Regions from separate parts of the Blautia sp. 1001283B150304_161114_C9 genome, predicted to be linked through region 2. Evidence: predicted binding sites of a transcription regulator. Region 2 holds the regulator's gene; each other region holds the start of a gene.
The links. The regulator HrcA, encoded in region 2, represses chaperone genes, less so after heat shock. The targets are predictions, from matches to a motif close to TGTTAGCACTCNNNNNNNNNGAGTGCTAACA.
Positions count from the first base shown of each region.

Region 1: htpG (molecular chaperone HtpG) is a predicted target of HrcA. The motif match lies at 2,301-2,331, and genes of this name have one in related genera.
Region 3: groES (co-chaperone GroES) is a predicted target of HrcA. The motif match lies at 3,395-3,425, and genes of this name have one in related genera.

Region 1 covers NZ_JADPGO010000005.1:19,999-27,879, reverse strand. Annotated here, with positions in the region: gene I4V44_RS17530 (COG1470 family protein) at 1-2,254, shown strand, start outside; gene htpG (molecular chaperone HtpG) at 2,522-4,594, shown strand; gene I4V44_RS03870 (sporulation initiation factor Spo0A C-terminal domain-containing protein) at 4,948-5,277, shown strand; gene I4V44_RS03865 (DUF5721 family protein) at 5,291-5,791, opposite strand; gene I4V44_RS03860 (DegV family protein) at 6,046-6,885, shown strand; gene I4V44_RS03855 (hypothetical protein) at 6,960-7,433, shown strand; gene I4V44_RS03850 (cold-shock protein) at 7,566-7,766, opposite strand.
Region 2 covers NZ_JADPGO010000030.1:28,779-36,659, reverse strand. Annotated here, with positions in the region: gene uvrB (excinuclease ABC subunit UvrB) at 1-1,880, shown strand, start outside; gene hrcA (heat-inducible transcriptional repressor HrcA) at 2,441-3,481, shown strand; gene grpE (nucleotide exchange factor GrpE) at 3,499-4,143, shown strand; gene dnaK (molecular chaperone DnaK) at 4,204-6,081, shown strand; gene dnaJ (molecular chaperone DnaJ) at 6,201-7,388, shown strand; gene I4V44_RS13800 (phosphatase PAP2 family protein) at 7,520-7,881, shown strand, end outside.
Region 3 covers NZ_JADPGO010000026.1:40,173-48,053, reverse strand. Annotated here, with positions in the region: gene guaB (IMP dehydrogenase) at 1-273, opposite strand, end outside; gene I4V44_RS12990 (DUF6106 family protein) at 383-886, opposite strand; gene groL (chaperonin GroEL) at 1,247-2,866, opposite strand; gene groES (co-chaperone GroES) at 2,998-3,282, opposite strand; gene codY (GTP-sensing pleiotropic transcriptional regulator CodY) at 3,705-4,490, opposite strand; gene topA (type I DNA topoisomerase) at 4,862-6,931, opposite strand; gene dprA (DNA-processing protein DprA) at 7,063-7,881, opposite strand, start outside.

The sequences.
Region 1 (7,881 bases), on a different contig from region 2:
AGAAACGGCAGATGGAACAGAGAATGCACAGTTGGAAGAAACGGCAGATGGAACAGAGGAGGCACAGCTGGAAGAAACAGCAGATAATGCAGAAGGCAGTCAGGATTCTGAAAATCAGGATGTAGATAGAACAGAAGATGTACAGCAGAATGCAGGGAATGAACAGGAAGATGACTCTCAGAACACAAAAGGTCAGCCGGAGGAAACAACAGAAGGTACTGATGATTCCCAGATGAAAATTTATACAGAAGATCAGCTGCAGGTGGATGAGAACGGAAATGTGCAGACAGATGGATCAGAGAAAGATCAAAAGACTTACGAAGCGACTGCCACTGTAGAGGACAGCGAAGATCAGATTTGTGATTTTGGAACAGTAAAGAGTGATCTTGAGGATGTGGAAGCACAGTATGTGCAGATTACGAACACCGGAAATGAGAACTTGAATTTTCAGGAGATCAGTCCGGAACATTTTATGGTTCAGGATATTACAGAACCGCTGAGTGCAGGTGAATCTGTAAGCGTATGGATACAGCCGAGGGAAGGGCTGGAACCGGGTGAATATGATGATATGATCACATACCGGACGGAAGAAGGTATTGAGGTTTCTTTTGAAGCGAAGATCGCAGTTGAAGGTGAGGATGATTCATCAGATGACGAAGATCTGAAGCCTTCGGATGAGCCTTCTGCAGAACCGACAGAGACGCCGGATGACAGCGAGGCTCCATCGGCAGGTGACAATGCAGATGCATCTCTTGAGGCACAGTCTCTTGATGTAAATACAGGAAGTCTTAATTTCAGCGATATCGAAGAAAATTATACACAGGCCAATGAGACACTGTCCGTAACCGTAACAAATACAGGGGATGGAACTGTCACTTTAAAGATACCGAAATCAGATTATTTTGAGGTGATGAACGAAGATGGAAGTGAAGCTGTATCAGGAATACAGATTGCAAAAGGTGATTCTCTTATGTTCATGGTACAGCCAAAAACCGGTCTGACGAAGGGTGATTACAGTGATACCCTGATATTTGAAAGTGAAGAGGATTCGGAAGTAGCAGTGCAGGTAACGGCGGAAGTATCTGTAAAAGAGGCAGAACAGGAACAGATCACAGCAGTTCAGGCAGATCCGGAATCTTTCAGTTATGATGATCTGAAGGAAGGTTATGATACTCCTGAGGCGACGACCATTACACTTACCAATACAGGAAATACAACTGTTTCGCTGATGCAGCCATATGCAGAGTATTTTGATATTGGGGAACTTTCGGCATCAGTGCTGGAGCCGGGAGATTCTGCTGCATTTACAGCAGTACCGGTGAACGGTCTGAAAGTCGGCAATTACCTGGACAGTATTCAGATAGCCCAGACCAGTTCGGAAGGACAGGAGGATGTATTGACAACAATCAAAGCTTCTGCGACTGTTTCGGAAGTGAAAAAGATTTATAAATTATCCGTAACACCGGAAGAACTGAATTTTGGAAAAGCAAAAGAAGGATATAGTGAGGCACCGGAAGCGCAGAAAGTTACAGTGACGAATGAGGGGAATACAAATGTAACTTTAAATGCACCGTCAGGTAAAAACTTTAAAATCGGGAAACTTTCAGCCACAGAGCTTGCACCGGGGGAGAGCTGTACATTTAAAATCCGCCCGAAGGAGGGTTTAAAGGCCGGCTCCTATACAGAGTCAGTTGTGATTGATAATAAACAGCAGATCAGTGCAGAAGTGAAAGTTCAGTTTACGGTTAAAGCTGCCCGCAAGGCGAAAATTGCAGATCCGACAGATAATAAGATTACAGGAATCAGTTCAGATGGATACACAACACAGTCAAAGATTACATTTACAGCAGTCGGAGCGGGTATGGACAATGAAAGTCCGGGAAAGGGAGATGTCCGCTATGTACCGTATAACTGGAAAGTGATCAATACAAATAGCTGGAGCAGTGCACCTTATACTGCTGCATTTGGAATTACGAAGGCCGGAACCTACACATTGACAGTTACATTTGACCGTCAGAAGTATAATGGAAGTGAATGGAAGAATACAGGGGAGCAGGATACTAAACAGGTGAATTTCAGTATTACACAGGCGCAGACTGTAACTGCAACTCCGACTCCACAGCCGAATGGAGCAACTGCGAAATCAGCGGTAAAGACAGGAGATACGACTAATATCACACCGTTTGTGATTATTCTGGCGATTGCAGCAGGATGTATTGTGGGAGTTGTGGTATACAAAAGACGAAAGAAATAAGAGTTATCTGAAGAAAAAATACAGGGGAATATGTAAAATATAAAATTATTAGCACTCATTTTTGGTGAGTGCTAATTTTTTCTTGACTTTTGGAATAAATGGTATTACTATATCTTTCAGAGAAGCAACTTACAGGAGTCAAAAGCTATTTCAAAGGATAAACAGGAGAGGATAGTTTTGGCTTCGGAGGCAGAGCAGATAAGAATGCAGTATATTGACAGATAAAGTTGCGGCAAATGATTAAAAACAAAAAGGAGTGTGGACAGCATGGCTGTAAAACATGGAAATTTATCAATTAACAGTGAAAATATTTTCCCAATCATCAAGAAATGGTTATATTCCGATCATGATATTTTTGTAAGAGAGCTGGTCTCCAACGGATGTGATGCGATCACTAAACTGAAAAAACTGGAAGTAATGGGAGAATATACTTTTCCGGAAGGATACAAACCGGAGATTCAGGTAATTGTTAATCCCGATGAGAAAACTCTGAAATTCATCGATAATGGTATTGGCATGACTGCTGATGAAGTAGAGAAATACATTACCCAGATTGCTTTTTCAGGTGCAACTCAGTTTCTTGAGAAATATAAAGACAAAACTACAGATGATCAGATGATCGGTCATTTTGGACTTGGATTTTATTCTGCATTTATGGTGGCGGATGAAGTGCATATTGATACACTTTCCTATACAGAAGGTGCACAGCCTGTACACTGGTCCTGCGATGGTGGAACAGAATATGATATCCAGGAAGGTAACAAGAATACGATTGGTACAGAAATCACCCTGTTCCTGAATGAAGACTGCCTGGAATTTGCAAACGAGTACCGTATGCGTGAGATTCTTGAGAAATACTGTTCCTTCATGCCGGTTCATATTTACCTTTCCAAAGCAAATGCACCTCAGGAATATGAGACAATTGATGAATCTGAGTTAAGAGACGATGATGTAGTTGTTGAACATATTCATGAGGAAGCAAAGACAGAAGAAAAAGAAAATGATAAAGGTGAAAAGGAAGTTGTTGAAATTTCTCCTGCAAAGGATAAAGTAAAGATCAATAAACGTCCGGTTTCCATCAGTGATATTAATCCGCTCTGGATGAAGCATCCGAATGAATGTACAGATGATGAATACAAGGAATTCTACCGCAAGGTATTTATGGATTATAAGGAACCGTTATTCTGGATACATCTGAATATGGATTATCCGTTTAATTTAAAAGGTATCCTGTACTTCCCGAAGATCAATACAGAGTATGATTCCATTGAAGGAACGATCAAACTTTATAACAATCAGGTATTTATCGCAGATAATATCAAGGAAGTAATTCCTGAATTCCTGCTTCTTCTGAAAGGTGTGATCGATTGTCCGGATCTTCCATTGAACGTGTCACGAAGTGCATTGCAGAATGACGGATTTGTACAGAAGATTTCTGAATACATTTCCAAAAAAGTGGCAGATAAGCTTACCGGAATGTGCAAGACTGACAGAGAATCTTATGAGAAATACTGGGATGATATCAGCCCGTTTATTAAATATGGCTGTATTAAAGATGCTAAGTTTGCAGAGAAAATGGGAGATTATGTACTCTTTAAGAATCTTGATGGCAAATATCTCACATTAAAGGACTGCATTGAAGAGAATAAAAAAGAAACAGAAGAAACTGAGGCTCAGACAGAAGAAAAGAAAGAAGATGCAGCAGAGTCTGAAAACAAAGACAATGCGGAAGCGAAAGAACCTGAGAAGACAGTAATTTTCTATGTAACTGATGAAGTTCAGCAGAGTCAGTATATCAATATGTTTAAGGAAGCAGGAAAAGATGCCGTTATCCTGAAACATAATATTGACAGTGCATTTATTTCCAGTCTTGAGCAGAAACATCAGGAAGTACAGTTTAAGCGTATTGATGCGGATCTGACCGAAGAAATGAAGGGTGAGGGTACTGCCGATGAAGAAACTGTCAAAGCACTGACAGAACTTTTCCGCAAGAGCCTTAATAAAGATAAACTGGAAGTACATGTTGAGAATCTGAAAAATGAAAATGTATCAGCAATGATGACTCTTTCCGAAGAGAGCCGCCGTATGCAGGATATGATGAAGATGTATAATATGTATGGAATGGATCCGAATATGTTTGGCGGACAGGAAACACTGGTTCTGAATGCGAATCATCCATTGGTTAAATATCTGGCAGAGAATCAGGAATCTGACAAGGCTCCGCTTATCTGTGAACAGTTGTATGACCTTGCGATGATGAGCCATAAACAGCTTTCACCGGACGAAATGACCAGATTTGTTCAGAGAAGCAATGAAATTTTGCTGATGATTGCAAAATAAGATAGAAAGCAGGCAATTTGCCGGCAGATCAATGAGAGGACAGATACGCCTGTCAGAATAGCAGAATATCAAATAAGGAGCGGAGAATAACTTTTGCTCCTTATTTTTGTGGAAAACAATTACATTGGTATTGACAAATGTCTTATGAATTCCTATTATTAAGTTGCCGATATTTTAATGAATATGCCGAATCCGCAGAAGATATAACGGGTTACAGAGAATAGTGACTGCAATGGTGCTTCCGGGCAGCCAATATCGTGACTTTCATTTACTTATAGAGAAATGTGTGTAAATAAATGAGATATCCAAATCTGTAAAAACACAGATTATGGAAGTTACAGGAGGAACGATGTATGAGTGCAGTTTATGGAGTTATTAGAAAATTGGGTGCAACATCAAAGTATAAAGGATATTATTATGTTGTGGATGCAGTAGAAATGGCACAGAAAATTTATGAGCGACCGGTAAAAGTCACCAAAGATATTTATCCGGTCATTGCAAGAAAATATAAATCAACGCCGTCTAATGTAGAACACAACATAAGAACACTGGTAAACTTATGTTGGATGAATCATAAGGATACACTGGAAGAAATGGCAGGATGTACAATGGCAGATAAACCGACGAACAGTGAGTTTATAGATATTCTGGTCTATTATCTGCGTTATTCGGATAAAGACTGATAACAGAATCTACTCATAATTTCTCACAGGGAATGTGATGACTGGAGAGAAAAACAGTCATGGAATCATCCCAGAGATGTTCCAGACGTTTATCCGGACTGAATGAAGTATAAGAAACACCTGTTGTACATAAAAGGGACTGGTTCTTGTACCGGATATTCAGATAAAAGCTTTGCACAGGAATATCTGCAATATGCCGTTCATTTTTTAACAACGACTGTGTCTGATCATGAGAAAGTTCAAATACAATCCTGAAATTCAAAGGTGTGCGTCTGCCGCGTATGATAGAAAAACAATAAGGTTTTACATCATGCCAGAGGGAATATTCTGTGGAATTCTCCTCAAAAGCAGCCTTTGTGTCAGTATCAAAGAAATCGTAATGAAGTTTTCCGTTTATGGTAAAAGTGTTGAAGGTTGTCACAGATGCCTCGACAAGAGAAAAACGGTCAAATACCTCACCGATCAGGAGTTTATTCATAAAATCTTTTACATCAGTAATTTTTAAAGCAAGCATACAACACCTCTCTGATAACATGATTTACAGCTGTTCAGAATTAAAAAAATACTTCTGGATTGCTGCATATTTCTGAACATATTTTGTGGATTAGGCAGCGCTTCCTGCACTTTGCGGGAAGCGTCTTTTTATTATAAAGCACTTTTGAAAAAAAGAACAGTGTTTTTATTAAAAAGTCTTTTCAAACGTAAAGCGGTGTGATAAGATATATCTGGTATTGAATACTACATATAATGGAAAAGAGGACGATATAATTGAGATATAAGATTATCATAGATAGTTGTGGAGAACTTTTGGACGAATGGAAGAAAGATGAATGTTTTGAATCCATTCCACTGACTCTGATGGTAGGAGCTGAACAGATCATAGATGATGAAACATTTGATCAGGCAGAGTTTATTAATAAAGTGGCAGCCTGCCCGGAATGTCCGAAATCAGCCTGCCCGTCACCTGAGAGATATATGAGAGCATATGACTGCGAGGCTGAGCATATTTATGCAGTGACTTTGTCTTCTGAGCTGAGTGGTTCCTATAACAGTGCGTTGCTTGGCAGAGATCTTATTATGGAAGACCATCCGGATAAAAAAATACATGTGTTTAATTCACGTTCCGCATCCATCGGGGAAAGCCTGATCGGAATGAAGATACAGGAATGCGAAGAAGCAGGGATGAGTTTTGAAGAAGTTGTTTCAACTGTGGAACATTATATTGAAGGACAGCATACATTTTTTATACTTGAGAATCTTGATACTTTGAGAAAGAACGGCCGTCTGAGCAAAGTGAAAGCGTTAGTGGCCAGTGCATTGAAAATCAAACCGGTCATGGGTTCTACGGATGATGGAAATATCTGCCAGCTGGATCAGGCAAGAGGCATGAATCGTGCTCTGATCAAGCTTGTAGAGCAGGTAATCGAGAAAACTCCGGACAGTGCAGAGAAGGTTCTTGCCATCAGTCACTGCAATTGTCCGGCAAGAGCACAGGTGCTCAAAGAGGCTTTTGAAGAGAGAATGAAACTTGCAAAGATCGTAGTCCTTGATACAGCGGGTGTAAGTTCTATGTATGCAAATGACGGCGGAGTGATCGTTGCAGTATAAACTAATTGTTTTCTTTTGCAGTAAAGTGTGCTATAATCAGAAAATACGAAATATTGATGCAAAGGAGATCTATCATGAGCCAGAAGAAAGTCGATGCTTATAAGGCCAGAAAAGGACTGCATAACAAAACAGACAGAAAAGAAAAAGTACTTTTTGGACTGGAAATGTTTGCCTGGGCATTCATTTGTGTTGTGATTGTTGCATGGATTGGTTATTCTGCATATGTAAAAGTGACAGGAGCCAAAGAGAATGTGGTTCAGAATACAGTAATGGATACTACTGCACTTGACAATTACATTTCGAATCTGTCAACAGATGCATCCGATGGTACAGACAGCACTGATGCAGATACAGCGGAGGAAGAAGATACAACAGCTTCCACTGATACAGACAGTGAAGATGCTGATGCAGCAGACACAACCGCAGATGATTCTGAAACGGAAACCGCAGATAAATCTGAAGAAGCAGATGATACAAATGTAGCAGACGATAAAGCTGCAGAAACAGCAGATTCAACAACGGATGCAGACAGCGCAGATGCTAAATAGAAATTGAATCTCTGATGGATTCACAGAAGAAAAGCAATAAAAAATCCCCGGATGATCCGGGGATTTTTTTGAGGTTTAATCCGTATAGAAAAGTGCGGAATTCAATCCTCTCGCGTTAACAAAAATTATAAATTATAATTTTGTAACGTTTGCAGCCTGCATACCACGAGCACCTTCTGTTAAGTCGTATGTTACAGCCTGTCCTTCTTCAAGGGATTTGAATCCTTCACCATTGATAGCGGAGAAATGTACAAATACGTCTGCACCGTCTTCACCAGTGATAAATCCGTAACCTTTTTCTGCGTTGAACCATTTTACAGTTCCCTTGTTCATGTTGTTACCTCCATAAAAAATAAAAAAATTATATAGTTTCTGGCAAATAAAAAAATCACCAGATTTTACAGATTATATACTGTTATATAATCTCTAAAAACCAGTGACTATACAT
Region 2 (7,881 bases):
TGGGTGTCACCGGTTCCGGCAAGACATTTACCATGGCGAACGTCATCGCCCAGCTAAACAAACCAACCCTCATCCTCGCCCACAACAAAACTCTCGCGGCGCAGCTTTACGGTGAGATGAAAGAATTCTTCCCTGAGAACGCAGTGGAATATTTTGTCTCCTATTATGACTACTATCAGCCGGAGGCTTATGTCCCGTCTTCAGACACCTATATTGCCAAAGACTCCTCCATCAATGACGAGATTGACAAACTCCGTCTCTCTGCCACAGCCGCGATGTCAGAGCGGAAAGACGTAGTGGTCATTTCCTCCGTTTCTTGTATCTACGGATTGGGTTCCCCTCAGGAATTCTTTGACATGATGATCTCTCTGCGTCCGGGAATGACCAAAGACCGGGATGAGGTAATCCGGGAACTGATCGACATTCAGTACACCAGAAATGAGATGGACTTCCACCGAAGCACCTTCCGTGTCCGTGGAGATACTTTGGAAATTTTTCCTGCCAACAGCTCCGATACAGCTGTGAGAGTAGAATTTTTCGGAGATGAGATCGACCGTATTTCAGAAATTGATGTACTGACAGGAGAAATCAAATGCCAGCGTTCTCATATCAGCATCTTCCCTGCATCCCACTATGTAGTGCCAGCAGAACAGATCCAGAGAGCAGCTGTAGCAATAGAAGAAGAATTAAAAGAACGTGTAGAGTATTTCAAAAGCGAAGACAAGCTTCTGGAAGCCCAGCGAATCTCAGAACGCACCAATTTCGACATTGAAATGATGAAAGAAACCGGATTCTGTTCAGGAATCGAAAATTATTCCAGACATCTGTCAGGATTAAAGCCCGGACAGCCGCCATACACACTGCTGGACTATTTTGGAGATGACTTCTTACTTATTATAGATGAATCTCATATCACAGTACCTCAGGTAGGAGGAATGTACGCCGGTGACCAGAGCAGGAAGCAGACACTGGTAGACTACGGATTCCGGCTTCCTTCAGCCAAAGATAACCGCCCCTTAAGCTTCGAGGAATTCGAATCCAAACTGGATCAGGTCATGTTTGTATCTGCCACTCCGGGACAATATGAGTATGATCATGAACTTCTCCGTGCAGAACAGATCATCCGTCCAACCGGACTTCTGGATCCGAAAGTAGAAGTCCGCCCTATTGAAGGCCAGATCGATGATCTGATCGGAGAAGTAAACAAAGAAGTGTCAAAGAAACACAAAATCCTGATTACCACTCTCACCAAACGAATGGCAGAAGACCTGACAGAATATATGAAAGAAGTAGGAATCAGAGTCCGTTATCTCCATTCCGATATCGATACCTTAGAACGTGCCCGCATTATCCGTGATATGCGTCTGGATGTCTTTGATGTACTGGTAGGAATCAACCTCCTTCGAGAAGGCCTGGACATCCCGGAGATCACCTTGGTAGCAATCCTGGATGCAGACAAAGAAGGTTTCCTCCGTTCCGAAACCTCCCTCATCCAGACCATCGGACGAGCTGCCCGAAACAGTGAAGGCCATGTAATCATGTACGCAGACAACATGACCGATTCCATGCACAAAGCCATCACCGAAACCAACCGCCGCCGAACCATCCAGGAAGCCTATAACAAAGAACACGGAATTACTCCGACTACTATCAAAAAAGCAGTCCGCGACCTTATAGCCGTATCCAAAGCAGTAGCTGAAACCGAAGTCCGACTCCAGAAAGACCCAGAGTCCATGACCCGCAAAGAACTCACCAAACTCATCGCCCAGGTAGAAAAACAAATGCGTGCCGCAGCCGCAGACCTCAACTTTGAACAGGCCGCCGAACTCCGCGATAAAATGATCGACCTGAAAAAGAACCTGGATACTTTAGACAAATAATGTTTCTTAATCCAGCCCATCAGAGTGTGAAATCCTGCGTCAGATATCTTCATTGCCTTTTGCACTCTGCTGAACTGCCTTAAATGCATTATTTACGAGGATTGCTATAGAAGAGGCGATTCGCCTCCAAGGCGAGAGCCCCGCCTATATGATCGTCCTGAACAGCCAGCGGGGAGAAATTATTAATATTGTGTGCATTTGCAGGATGCTTAGAGATACTTAGTCTGCAGAAATCTGCGTTATGAGCCGGCTGCATCACCTGTCTGAGCGGAGTCTGCGACGGAGCGAGTTTGATAAGCCGGCTCATGCCTTTAGCAGATTTCTGCAGACTTAGTATCTCTTAGCGTCCGAAACCGCACGCAATATTAATAATTTCTCCCCGCGTCCCTTTCTATAACATAATCTTAATAACCCCTATTGTTCATAAAATAACAAAAAATTCACAAAATAATATTGACAAACCAAATCAAGAGTGCTATCTTATGAGCATAAGGTGTTAGCACTCCTAAAACATGAGTGCTAACAAACCAAAAACAAAGGCAGTAAAGGAGTGGAACTTCATGGATCAGGAATTAGATGATCGTAAAAAGAAAATACTAAAAGCCATCATCAAAACCTACATGGAAACAGGCGAACCGGTGGGTTCCCGGACCATTTCCAAGTTTGCAGATTTAAATGTAAGCTCTGCCACCATCCGGAATGAGATGTCAGACCTGACAGATATGGGATATATCGTACAGCCCCACACCTCAGCCGGAAGAATTCCTTCTGATAAAGGTTATCGCCTCTACGTAGACGAGCTGATGAGAGAAAAGGAATCAGAGGTTCAGGAAATCAAAGATCTCATGATCGAGAAAACCGACAAACTGGATAAGATGTTGAAACAGGTAGCGAAGGTACTTGCCTCCAATACCAACTATGCAACAATGATCTCTGTTCCACAGTACAGCGGAAGCAAGATTAAATTCATCCAGCTTTCCCGTGTGACACCCCTTCAGCTTGTGGCAGTAGTAGTGAGTGATAACAATGTCATCCGAAACCAGATCATCAATCTGGATGAGGAGATGGACGATCAGACAATCCTGAAATTAAATCTTCTTCTTAACACCAACTTAAATGGGGTGCCCATTCAGGATATCAACCTGGGAATGATTGCCCGCCTGAAAGAACAGGCAGGTGTACATGGCTCTGTGGTTGGCACAGTCCTTGATGCAGTGGCAGACACCATCCAGGTAGACGAAGACGATATGCAGATATATACTTCAGGAGCAACCAACATTTTCAAGTATCCGGAGCTTGCAGACACAAGCAAAGCGAGCGAGCTGATTTCAGCATTTGAAGAGAAGCAGGATCTGGTAGACCTGGTGAAAGAGAGAATGTCTGATACAGAGAACACAGGAATTCAGGTGTACATTGGTGATGAGATGCCGGTGCAGACCATGAAAGACTGCAGTGTAGTCACAGCCACTTACGAACTTGGAAAAGGAATGCATGGTACCATCGGTATCATCGGTCCCAAGCGTATGGATTATGCAAACGTAGTTGACAGCCTGAAGGCTTTGAAAGTCCAGCTGGACGAACTGATTAAGAAAGAGAGTTAGAAAGGCGGTAATAGAGAGTGTCAGAAGAAACAAAGAACACAGCTCAGGAAGAAGAGACAACAGATACTCCGGTAACAGAAGAAACTGTTGAGAATGAACCTGAAGTTGTAGAGAACGGCGAAGCAGAAACAGAGGAAATCCCGGTAGAGGACGGAGACGAGGAAGCTTCCCAGGATGACAAGAAAGACAGCAAATCAAAAACTTCTTTCTTCGGCAAGAAGAAAAAAGAAAAAGATAAATTTGAACAGCAGATTGAAGAACTTACAGACAGGCTGAAACGAAACATGGCTGAATTCGATAACTTCCGTAAGAGAACGGAGAAAGAGAAATCCAGCATGTATATCATCGGAGCCAAGGACATAGTTGAGAAAATGCTTCCGGTTGTGGATAACTTCGAGAGAGGTCTTGCACAGGCACCTGAAGGAGATTCTTTTGCAGATGGCATGAAGATGATCTACAAACAGCTGATCACCACATTAGATGAGCTGGGCGTGAAACCGATTGAAGCAGTGGGTAAGGAATTTGATCCGAACTTCCACAACGCAGTAATGCATGTGGAGGATGAAGAAGCCGGTGAGAATATTGTGGTAGAAGAATTCCAGAAGGGTTACACCTACAAGGATTTCGTAGTCCGCCACAGTATGGTAAAAGTAGCCAACTAATTTACATGAAAATATAGAATATATCAAATCTAGTTGAAAATAAACAGGAGGAACAAGATTATGGGAAAAATCATTGGTATTGACTTAGGTACAACAAACAGCTGTGTAGCCGTAATGGAAGGCGGACAGCCAACAGTTATCGCTAATACAGAAGGCGCAAGAACAACACCATCAGTTGTCGCTTTCACAAAAACAGGAGAACGTCTTGTAGGTGAACCTGCAAAACGTCAGGCAGTAACAAACGCAGAGAGAACAATCTCTTCCATTAAAAGAGAGATGGGTACTGACTATCGTGTAACAATCGACGACAAGAAATATTCCCCACAGGAAATTTCCGCTATGATTCTTCAGAAACTGAAAAAAGATGCAGAAGGATACCTTGGTGAGAAAGTTACAGAAGCAGTTATCACAGTTCCTGCATATTTCAATGATGCTCAGCGTCAGGCAACAAAAGATGCCGGTAAAATCGCAGGTCTTGATGTAAAACGTATCATCAACGAGCCAACAGCAGCAGCTCTTGCATATGGTCTTGACAATGAAAAAGAACAGAAGATCATGGTATACGATTTAGGTGGCGGTACATTCGATGTATCTGTAATCGAAATCGGTGACGGCGTTATCGAAGTACTTTCCACAGCAGGTAACAACCGTCTTGGTGGTGATGACTTCGACCAGAAAGTTACAGATTACATGCTTGCAGAGTTTAAGAAAGCAGAAGGCGTAGACTTAAGCAATGATAAGATGGCACTTCAGAGATTAAAAGAAGCTGCAGAGAAAGCAAAGAAAGAGCTTTCTTCCGCAACAACTACAAACATCAATCTGCCATTCATCACAGCTACAGCAGAAGGCCCGAAACACTTCGATATGAACCTTACAAGAGCTAAATTCGATGAATTAACACATGACTTAGTAGAAATGACAGCAGAACCGGTACGTCGTGCACTTTCAGATGCAGGTATCACAGCATCTGAACTTGGCCAGGTACTTCTGGTTGGTGGATCTTCCCGTATCCCGGCTGTTCAGGATAAAGTAAGACAGTTAACAGGCAAAGAGCCAAGCAAGAACCTGAACCCGGATGAGTGTGTAGCACTTGGTGCTTCTATCCAGGGTGGTAAACTTGCAGGTGATGCAGGCGCAGGTGATATCCTTCTTCTGGATGTTACTCCACTGTCACTGTCCATCGAGACAATGGGTGGTATCGCAACAAGACTGATTGAGAGAAATACTACAATTCCTACAAGAAAGAGCCAGATTTTCTCAACAGCAGCAGACAACCAGACAGCAGTAGATATCAACGTTGTACAGGGTGAGCGTCAGTTTGCAAAAGACAACAAATCCCTTGGTCAGTTCCGTCTGGACGGAATCCCGCCAGCACGTCGTGGTGTTCCGCAGATTGAAGTTACATTTGATATCGATGCAAACGGTATCGTAAATGTATCTGCTAAGGATCTTGGAACAGGTAAAGAACAGCACATCACAATCACAGCTGGTTCTAACATGTCTGATTCCGATATCGACAAGGCAGTAAAAGAAGCTGCTGAGTTTGAAGCACAGGATAAGAAACGTAAAGAAGCAATCGATACAAGAAACAATGCTGATTCCATGGTATTCCAGGTTGAGAATGCACTGAAAGAAGCCGGAGACAAGATCGATGCTAATGATAAAGCTGCTGTAGAAGCAGACCTGAACGCACTGAAAGATTTACTGTCTCAGACTGCAAATGCAGAAGAGATGACAGATTCTCAGGTAGCAGATATCAAAGCTGCTCAGGAGAAGATGATGGAAAGTGCTCAGAAGCTTTTCGCTAAAATGTATGAGCAGACACAGCAGGCAGGCGGCCAGGCAGGACCGGACATGAATATGGGCGGCGGTGCAGCAGGCAGCACAGATGCAGGAAACAACGATGATGTTGTAGATGCTGATTACAAAGAAGTATAATGTGACATTTCTGTAAAAGCAGAGATTTGCAACGGAAATATCAATAATAACTGTTCAGTGGGAGAGTCTCTCTCACTGAATAGTTGTGTTATAAATAAAACGGGTATAGGATTAAAATCATGGCTGATAAGAGAGATTATTATGAAGTCTTAGGCGTGGACAAAAGCGCCGATGACGCAACACTTAAAAAAGCATATCGTAAGCTGGCCAAGAAGTATCACCCGGATGTAAATCCAGGAGATAAAGAGGCTGAGGCGAAATTTAAAGAGGCAACAGAGGCTTACACCATCTTAAGCGATCCGGAGAAGAGAAAACAGTATGACCAGTTTGGCCATGCGGCTTTTGAAAACGGTGGCGGAGGTGCCGGCGGCGGCTTCGGAGGTTTTGATTTTAACGGTGCTGATATGGGTGATATCTTCGGCGATATTTTCGGCGATTTATTTGGTGGCGGCAGCAGAAGCAGACGTGCCAATAATGGTCCGATGAAGGGAGCTAATCTCCGCGCACGCGTAAATATTACTTTTGAAGAAGCTGTCTTTGGCTGTGAGAAGGAACTGGAGATCGTACTGAAAGACGAGTGTACCACCTGTCATGGAACAGGTGCGAAGCCGGGTACTTCACCGGTAACCTGTCCGAAATGTCATGGAGAAGGTCAGGTTGTTTATACACAGCAGTCCATGTTTGGAATGGTGCGTAATGTACAGACTTGTCCGGATTGTCATGGATCAGGTAAGATCATCAAGGATAAATGTACTTCCTGCCGCGGAACCGGATATACGTCTTCAAGAAAGAAGATTCAGGTATCTGTACCTGCAGGTATTGACAATGGTCAGAGCATCCGCATCCGTGAGAAGGGTGAACCGGGTACAAACGGAGGTCCGAGAGGCGATCTGCTTGTAGAAGTAAATGTTGCACGTCATCCGATCTTCCAGAGACAGGATATGAATATCTTCTCTACTGCGCCTCTTACATACGCGCAGGCAGCACTGGGCGGTACTGTACGTATCAACACAGTGGATGGAGAGGTTGAATATGAAGTGAAACCCGGAACTCAGACAGACACAAGGATCCGTCTGAAGGGAAAAGGTGTACCGTCTCTGAGAAACAAGAATGTACGTGGCGATCATTATGTGACTTTCGTTGTGCAGGTTCCTACAAACCTCAACGAAGAAGCAAAAGAAGCACTGCGCAAATTCGATGAGGCGTGTGGTAACCGTCCGAAATCAAAAGATTCTGATGATTTTGAAAAACCGGAAAAGAAGAAAAAGAGTTTCATGGATAAATTAAAAGAGACTTTTGAGGATTAATTATAAAAGAAAATTAAAGAAAAGAGGTTTACCCTCTTTTCTTTTTTTGTATAGTCGTGTATATTGAAGAGTAACGGTAAAAATCAGATGAACAGACAGGAATAAAAGTTTCCTGAGAAATGGAGAGATATTTGACAAAAACAGAGAAGATCGCAGCTTTTCGGGAGAAGTATCTCCCTGTATGGGTAATTTTGCCGCTGATAAGCATTTTTGTATTAAACTGTCTTATTTACTGGGGAAGCGGAGTACTGACAGCAGACAGATATCATTTTGATTTTACCATGTCACTGGACAGGACAGTGCCGTTAATACCACAGTTTATCTGGATTTATATTCTGGCATTTCCTTTTTGGGCAGTGAATTATATTCTGGCTGCACAGAGAGGAAAAGATGGATTTTATCGGTTTGTGGCAACTGATCTGACTGTTCATATTACATGTTTTATTATTTTTCTGGTTTTGCCAACTACCAATGTCAGACCTGAGATTGCAGG
Region 3 (7,881 bases), on a different contig from region 2:
GTTCTCAGAACGTTTTACCTTGTCTACTTCTTCTGCCTGCGCTTCAATGGACATATTCTTATGAATAATACCAATACCACCCTGTCTCGCCATAGCGATTGCCATGCGATGCTCGGTTACTGTATCCATTCCTGCACTCATCATAGGAATGTTCAGTTTAACCTTCTTTGTTAAGTAAGTTGTGACATCTACCTGATTCGGAATTACCTTTGAATATGCCGGAACTAACAGCACGTCATCAAAAGTAATGCCTTCACCAATGATAGTACCCATTGCATTTCCTCCCTTGCGTATATGAAATTAAATTACTATTGTAATGTAAAAAGGAACCAGCAACTGGTCCTTTTATTTTCAACAAGTGTAACAAAAATCAGATTCTATGTCAATCCAAAAAAACTTTGCTCGGTGCTGAATTTTTCATAGCCTGTGCAAGCGCCTCATCCGGTTCCAGGATGATCTTGCATAAATTTCCGTCCAGTCTTGTGATAACACCAAAGCGTTTATGCTCCGGATTTCCTGATGAAAAATCCAGTACTTTCATGTTCTGGTTTCCGTTGTAATAGTCCATTCTGTGGGAATCCAGCGGTGCAGCCAGATCTGCCTCTGATAATTTGAAGCTCTTTACTTTCTTTCTTTTTGTCTTTGACATGATCATGTCGATGTCAAAATCGCCATTGATAAACAGATATTCATATTCTACATCTGTTTTCGGGATTACAAAATAGCATGCAATTCCAAGCGCTACGGCAATGATCAGTGCCAGCGGTGTGATGATAAGTCCGGCAAATACTGCCAACACTGTCAAAACGATCAGACCGTATTTGAGCAGGCTGTCTTTAGCCGTCTTATCTTTCTTTACCAGTAATTCTGAATACAAGTCGCCCATTGTTTCGTCTCCTTTTCATTTGTTCAGCTGTTGAAAGCAGCTTTTTTTGCACAGCATATTTAACAATTATATTTTATTCATCATGCTGTTTTTCTGCATTATATCACAAAACGGAACCATCGTCTATGACGACGGTTCCGTTTCACATATTCCACCTGTACTATTGTTACTGTTCACACACCACTGTTCCGCGAGGTGTTTTGGCATGAATATGCCAAAATCCCGAGACATACAAGCCAAAATTCCATTGCCGCAGGCAATCTGGAATGAATTTTGGCTATGTTACTGTGAACGGAGTGAACAGTAACATACTATTTTTATCTGAGCATACTGCGGTATAATTTTATCGTTTATTAAAAATTACATCATTCCCATTCCAGGATTAGCAGCTGGTGCAGGTGTGTCTTCTTTGATAATTGCAACAGCAGATTCTGTTGTAAGTAATGTAGACGCAACGCTTGTAGCATTCTGAAGAGCACTTCTTGTAACCTTTGCAGGATCAAGGATACCTTCGCTTACCATATCTACATATCTTTCATTCAGAGCATCGAAACCGATTCCCGGTTCAGATTCTCTTACTTTGTTGATGATTACGGAACCTTCAAGTCCTGCATTTGCAGAAATGCGGAACAGAGGAGCTTCCAAAGCTTTCAGGATGATATTTGCACCTGTCTTCTCGTCACCTTCCAGAGTTGCTGCAAGTTTTGCAACTTCTTTGGATGCGTGGATGTAAGCAGAGCCGCCACCTGCAATGATACCTTCTTCTACTGCTGCTCTTGTAGCTGCAAGAGCATCTTCCAGACGAAGCTTAGCTTCTTTCATTTCTGTCTCAGTGGAAGCACCAACACGGATAACAGCTACGCCGCCAGCCAGTTTTGCAAGTCTTTCCTGTAATTTTTCTTTATCAAATTCAGATTTTGTTTCTTCAATCTGTCCACGGATCTGAGCAACACGGTTTGCGATTGCATCTTTGTCACCCATACCGTCAACGATAACTGTGTTCTCTTTTGCAACTTTAACAGATTTTGCACGTCCTAACTGCTCCATAGTTGCGTCTTTCAGTTCCAGACCAACTTCTTCGGAGATTACCTGGCCGCCTGTAAGGATTGCGATATCCTGAAGCATTTCTTTTCTTCTGTCACCATATCCCGGAGCTTTGACAGCTACTACCTGGAAGGTTCCTCTTAATTTGTTTACGATCAGAGTTGTAAGAGCTTCACCCTCTACATCTTCAGCAATGATAAGAAGTTTCGCACCAACTTTTACGATCTGCTCCAGTAATGGAAGGATTTCCTGGATGTTGCTGATCTTCTTGTCTGTGATCAGGATATATGGATCTTCCAGATTTGCTTCCATTTTTTCCATATCTGTTGACATATATGCGGATACATATCCACGATCGAACTGCATACCTTCTACAAGGTCAAGTTCTGTGTGCATTGTCTTGGATTCTTCTACTGTGATAACGCCATCTTTGGAAACTTTTTCCATAGCATCTGCTACTAACTGTCCAACAGTCTCATCGCTTGCGGAAATAGATGCAACGTTTGCGATCTGTTTCTTGCCGCTGATTGTCTGGCTCATGTTCTTGATTGCTTCTACAGCTACATCTGTAGCTTTCTTCATTCCTTTTCTGAGGATGATCGGGTTAGCGCCTGCTGCCAGGTTTCTCATTCCTTCGTGAACCATAGCCTGTGCAAGAACAGTAGCTGTTGTTGTACCATCACCTGCTACATCGTTTGTTTTGGAAGCAACTTCTTTGATCAGCTGTGCGCCCATGTTTTCAAATCCGTCTTCCAGTTCAATTTCTTTTGCGATTGTAACACCGTCGTTTGTGATAAGCGGAGCACCGTATGGTTTGTCAAGAACTACGTTTCTTCCTTTCGGTCCTAATGTTACTCTTACTGTATCAGCTAATTTATTTACACCAGCTTCAAGAGCTGCTCTGGCTTCTGCGCCGAATTTAATTTCTTTTGCCATGATAATATGACCTCCTGATTCAAATTTTGATCTCTATGAATTCTTTCTGATACTTAGCCGGTATTTCATGTTACATCCTGTAAATATTATCTTATAAGTATCTTCATTTATGTTTTCTATTTTGATATTGCTTATTTAACAATTGCAAGAATATCATTCTGTTTTACGATAATGTATTCTGTGCCATCCATTTTTACTTCTGTTCCTGAATATTTGGAGTAGATAACTTTATCACCTACAGCTACTTCCATTTTTACTTCTTTGCCGTCAACAACTCCGCCAGGTCCTACAGCTACAACTTCTGCCTGCTGTGGTTTCTCCTGTGCCTGTCCCGGAAGAACGATTCCGGATTTTGTTGTTTCTTCTGCTTCAACCTGTTTTAATACAACTCTGTCACCTAAAGGTACTAATGTCATGATCTATATCCTCCTTTATTCTCCAACTAAAGCTTTCCTGTTACCGTACTCTTTCCGTTATTGCAAAATATCCGGTAACTGTTTCGGCACTCTGTCTAATTCTGCCGATTTTTGCTAGCACTCATTTACTTCGAGTGCTAATCACTGTCCTTATATTATTGAAAATGAGTCGATTTCGCAAGTGCTTTTATCATTATGAAATAATCTATATTCTCTTTTTTACTTATATATTCTCTTTTTTTCTTTTGTTTTCTTAATTTACAAATAATTTTGTCATATCTTCCTTGTCTTTCACACTCAGTTGAATTGTCTTCAAATACATTAATTAAGAGGCTTGCTATAATTCCTGTAACATAATAAAAAGACCGTCCACCATACAGCAGACAGCCTTCTTGCATTCATTATTTATGGAAGCTTCTATATCAGGATTTCTTATTTCTCTGAGCTTTAATCTCTTCCAGTTCATCAAAAATGACTTCATTCAGCACTTTAATGTAGGTTCCTTTCATACCGGAAGATCTGGATTCGATCACACCGGCACTTTCAAACTTCCTCAAAGCGTTTACGATAACAGATCTGGTGATTCCCACGCGGTCTGCGATCTTACTTGCAACCAGGATTCCCTCATCTCCGTCAAGTTCATCAAAAATATGGATGATCGCCTCCAGTTCGGAGAAAGATAAAGTATTAAACGCAGATTTCACTACCTGCTGCTTTCTGTCCTCCTCAGCATTCTCTTCATGAACCGCTCTCATCATCTCAAGCCCTACAACGGTTGTTCCATATTCACTGACAATAATATCTTCAATGTCATATGGTTTCTCATAACGATACATAAATACAGTACCCAGTCGTTCCCCTGCAATATCTATCGGATTAATGATTCCCTGATAACTGCTTGATACATGTTCAAATCCCAGTGTCTGAAGATTTACATTCTCTTTTGTTGACAGGACACCCAGAAATCTCTCGTTTAACAGGGAATCTACATATCCGCCAACCTTGTCCTCGATCAGTTCAGTGATCTCCTCTACTCCCGGGCATAAACTGACACCCAGAACCTTTCCTTTTTTACTGAGAACCAGAATGTTGGAACTCAGTGTCTCCATCAGAACCTGACAGATGTCATTAAATACCACTTTGCTGGAACTGCTGTTATGCAGAAGTTTATTAATTTTTCTTGTTCTATCCAGCAGCTGAACACTCATATTGTCCTCCTTTCACCCTGTACATATCCGAAATCTTTCTGTCATTATTTCATAAATGAGCAGTCACTTTCTTTTGCTCGCAAGAAAGATTCAGACACACATGGTCATTAACATTACTGATACTTTGATTTTACACGTTTTAAAGTCAAATTACAAGACAAATTTTACTATTTTTTTATTTATTTTTGCTTTTCTGAAAATAGATTCCTTTTATAATATTATTCAATAAATATCATCATCAAAAATTCAAAGGATTGAAGACAAAAAGTCAGAAAGTCACTGACTGTAAGACAAAAAACGGAACTGTTGCATTAATGAAATTCATTTTCAACTGCTGCAACAGTCCCATTTATAACATTTACAATCCGTTATTATTCTTTCTCGTCCTTTGCCTCTACATATCCACATGTCTCCTGGCTGCAGACAAGCTTATTCCCCTTTTCCACCATATAGCTTCCACATTTCGGGCATTTCTTTGCTGATGGTTTCTGCCAGGACATGAAATCACAATCCGGATTATCCTCACATCCGTAGTACTTACGTCCTTTTTTGGTTTTCTTAAGCACAATCTCTTTTCCACATTTCGGACATGCCACCCCGATCTTCTCAAAATATGGTTTGGTATTTTTGCATTCCGGAAATCCCGGACATGCAAGGAATCGTCCATGAGGACCATATTTGATCACCATATGTCTGCCACAGTTTTCGCAGATCACATCTGTCACTTCATCCTGAATATCAACCTTTTCAAGTTCTTCCTCTGCAGCATCTACATCCTTCTTCAGATCCGGATAGAAGTTGCTTACTACTGTCTTCCACTTTACAGTTCCTGCTGCCACACAGTCCAGAAGCCCTTCCATAGTCGCAGTGAAGTTTACATCTACAATACTCGGGAAAGCCTGTTTCATAATATTATTGACAACTTCCCCCAACTCTGTAACATACAGGTTCTTCTGTTCTTTTGCAACATAACGGCGGCTGATGATCGTTGTGATCGTCGGCGCATAGGTACTTGGACGTCCGATCCCCAGTTCTTCCATAGTCTTGACCAGAGATGCCTCTGTATAATGTGCAGGCGGCTGCGTGAAATGCTGTTCTGGTTTCAGTTCCTTAAGACTAAGCTTCATTCCTCTTTCAAGACTCTGATTCAGAACATTTCCTTTTTTCTGGTCCTCTTCATCTGTGTATACAGACATAAATCCGTCAAATATGATCTTGGAGGCAGAGACTGTAAAAATATACTGGTCTGCACCAATCTTGACAGATGTTGTTTCGTATTTTGCAGGAGCCATTCTGCTGGCCGCAAAACGTCTCCAGATAAGCTGATACAGTCTGAACTGATCTCTTGAAAGAGATTCCTTCAGTACAGCCGGTGTACGGCTGATGTCTGTAGGACGGATCGCTTCGTGAGCATCCTGGATCTTCTGTCCCTTTTTCACAGCTTTCTCAGACTTTGAAACATAATCCTCTCCGTACTGAGCAGTGATATATTCTCTTGCAGCAGCATCTGCTTCCTCCGAGATTCGGGTGGAATCTGTACGCAGATAAGAGATCACACCTACCGTTCCATTTCCTTTGATATCAATTCCTTCATACAGCTGCTGTGCCAGACGCATTGTCTTCTGTGTGGAAAAGTTTAAGGTCTTGGCTGCTTCCTGCTGTAAGGTACTTGTAGTAAAGGGAAGCGGTGCATTCTTGATCCTCTCGCCTTTCTTTACTTCATTGATCTCATATTCTTTATCTTTCAGAGAGGCCAGAAGTTTATCCATTTCCTCTTTGCTGTGGATATCCATCTTTTTATCTGTTCCATAGAACTTCGCCTGCAGCGGTTTCTTCTCACCCTTCACCTGAAAATCTCCCTCCAGGCTCCAGTATTCTTCCGGAATAAACGCATTGATCTCATCTTCTCTGTCACAGATGATACGAAGCGCAACAGACTGTACGCGCCCCGCACTTAAGCCTCTCTTGACTTTTGCCCAGAGAAGCGGGCTGATGGTATAACCTACCATACGGTCAAGCATACGTCTTGCCTGCTGTGCATCTACCAGATCCATATCCAGGTCTCTGGCCTGTTTGATCGATGATTTTACTGCTGTCTTGGTAATCTCGTTAAAGGTAATCCTGTGCATCTTCTTCGGATCTTCTTTTAATGCCTGCATCAGATGCCAGGAAATTGCCTCTCCCTCGCGGTCAGGGTCAGTTGCAAGATAAATCTTGTCTGCTTTCTTTGCAGCCTTGCGAAGCTTTGCAAGCAGTTCTCCCTTTCCTCTGATCGTTATATATTTGGGTTCAAAATCATGCTCAACATCAATTCCGAACTGACTCTTCGGGAAATCACGGACATGTCCGTTAGAAGCTTCCACATCGTAATTCGCACCGAGAAATTTCTTTATTGTTTTCACTTTTGCAGGTGATTCTACTATCACCAGATATTTCGCCATGCTACCTCTCCTAGTCGTAATCTGTTATTCTTCACAGTGTCCCTGAACGGGCACATTGCCTGACAGCGATATTGTTACATATGAAAATCGCCCTGCGCCGCAGAAACGTGAAGCACAATAATCATAAATCGTCAACTGTCTTTTACATAATAATGTCTCCCGCTCTCTCTTATGAGCCCCCGCAGTGTCAGTTCCACAAGACAGTTGCTTACCTGTGCCGGGGAAAAGCCTGTTTTTCTCACAATGTAGTCGGGATTTTTTGGTCGTAAATCGAGACAACTATACACCATATTCAAATCTCTTGCAAGTCCCAAGTTGTTTTTTTCACCGTTTTGTGTTACTTTTTCCATCGAAATTCCAAGTTCTTCCAGCATAATTTCCGGACAGTATGCAATCCCTGCACCGTCGTAGATCAGCTTATGACAGCCTCTGCTGAGTTCATCTGTCACTGCCCCCGGAATCGCATAGACCATCTTTCCCTGTTCCAGTGCAAATCCCGCAGTGATCAGCGAACCGCTGTTTTCTTTTGCTTCCACTACCAGAACCGCGTCTGACAAAGCACTGATGATCCGGTTTCGCGCCGGGAAATGCCAGGAAACAGGTCCTGAACCCAGTGGACATTCACTGATGATCCCACCATTTTCCCATAAGATCCTCTCATAGAGTTTTCTGTTAGATTTCGGATAGCATACATCAACACCACTTCCAAGCACCGCAAATGTAGGCATCTTTCCTTCCAGTGCGCCTTTATGTCCTTCTGAATCAATGCCAAGTGCCATACCGCTGATAATCTGGACTCCAGCTACACTTAACGCTTTCGCATACCGGAATGCCTGCATCCTTCCATAAGGACTGCACATTCTGGCACCGATCACTGCCACCGTTCTTCTCTTAGGATCAGGAAGTCTGCCTTTTACATAAAGCTTTGCCGGCATAGAGGGATACTGCTT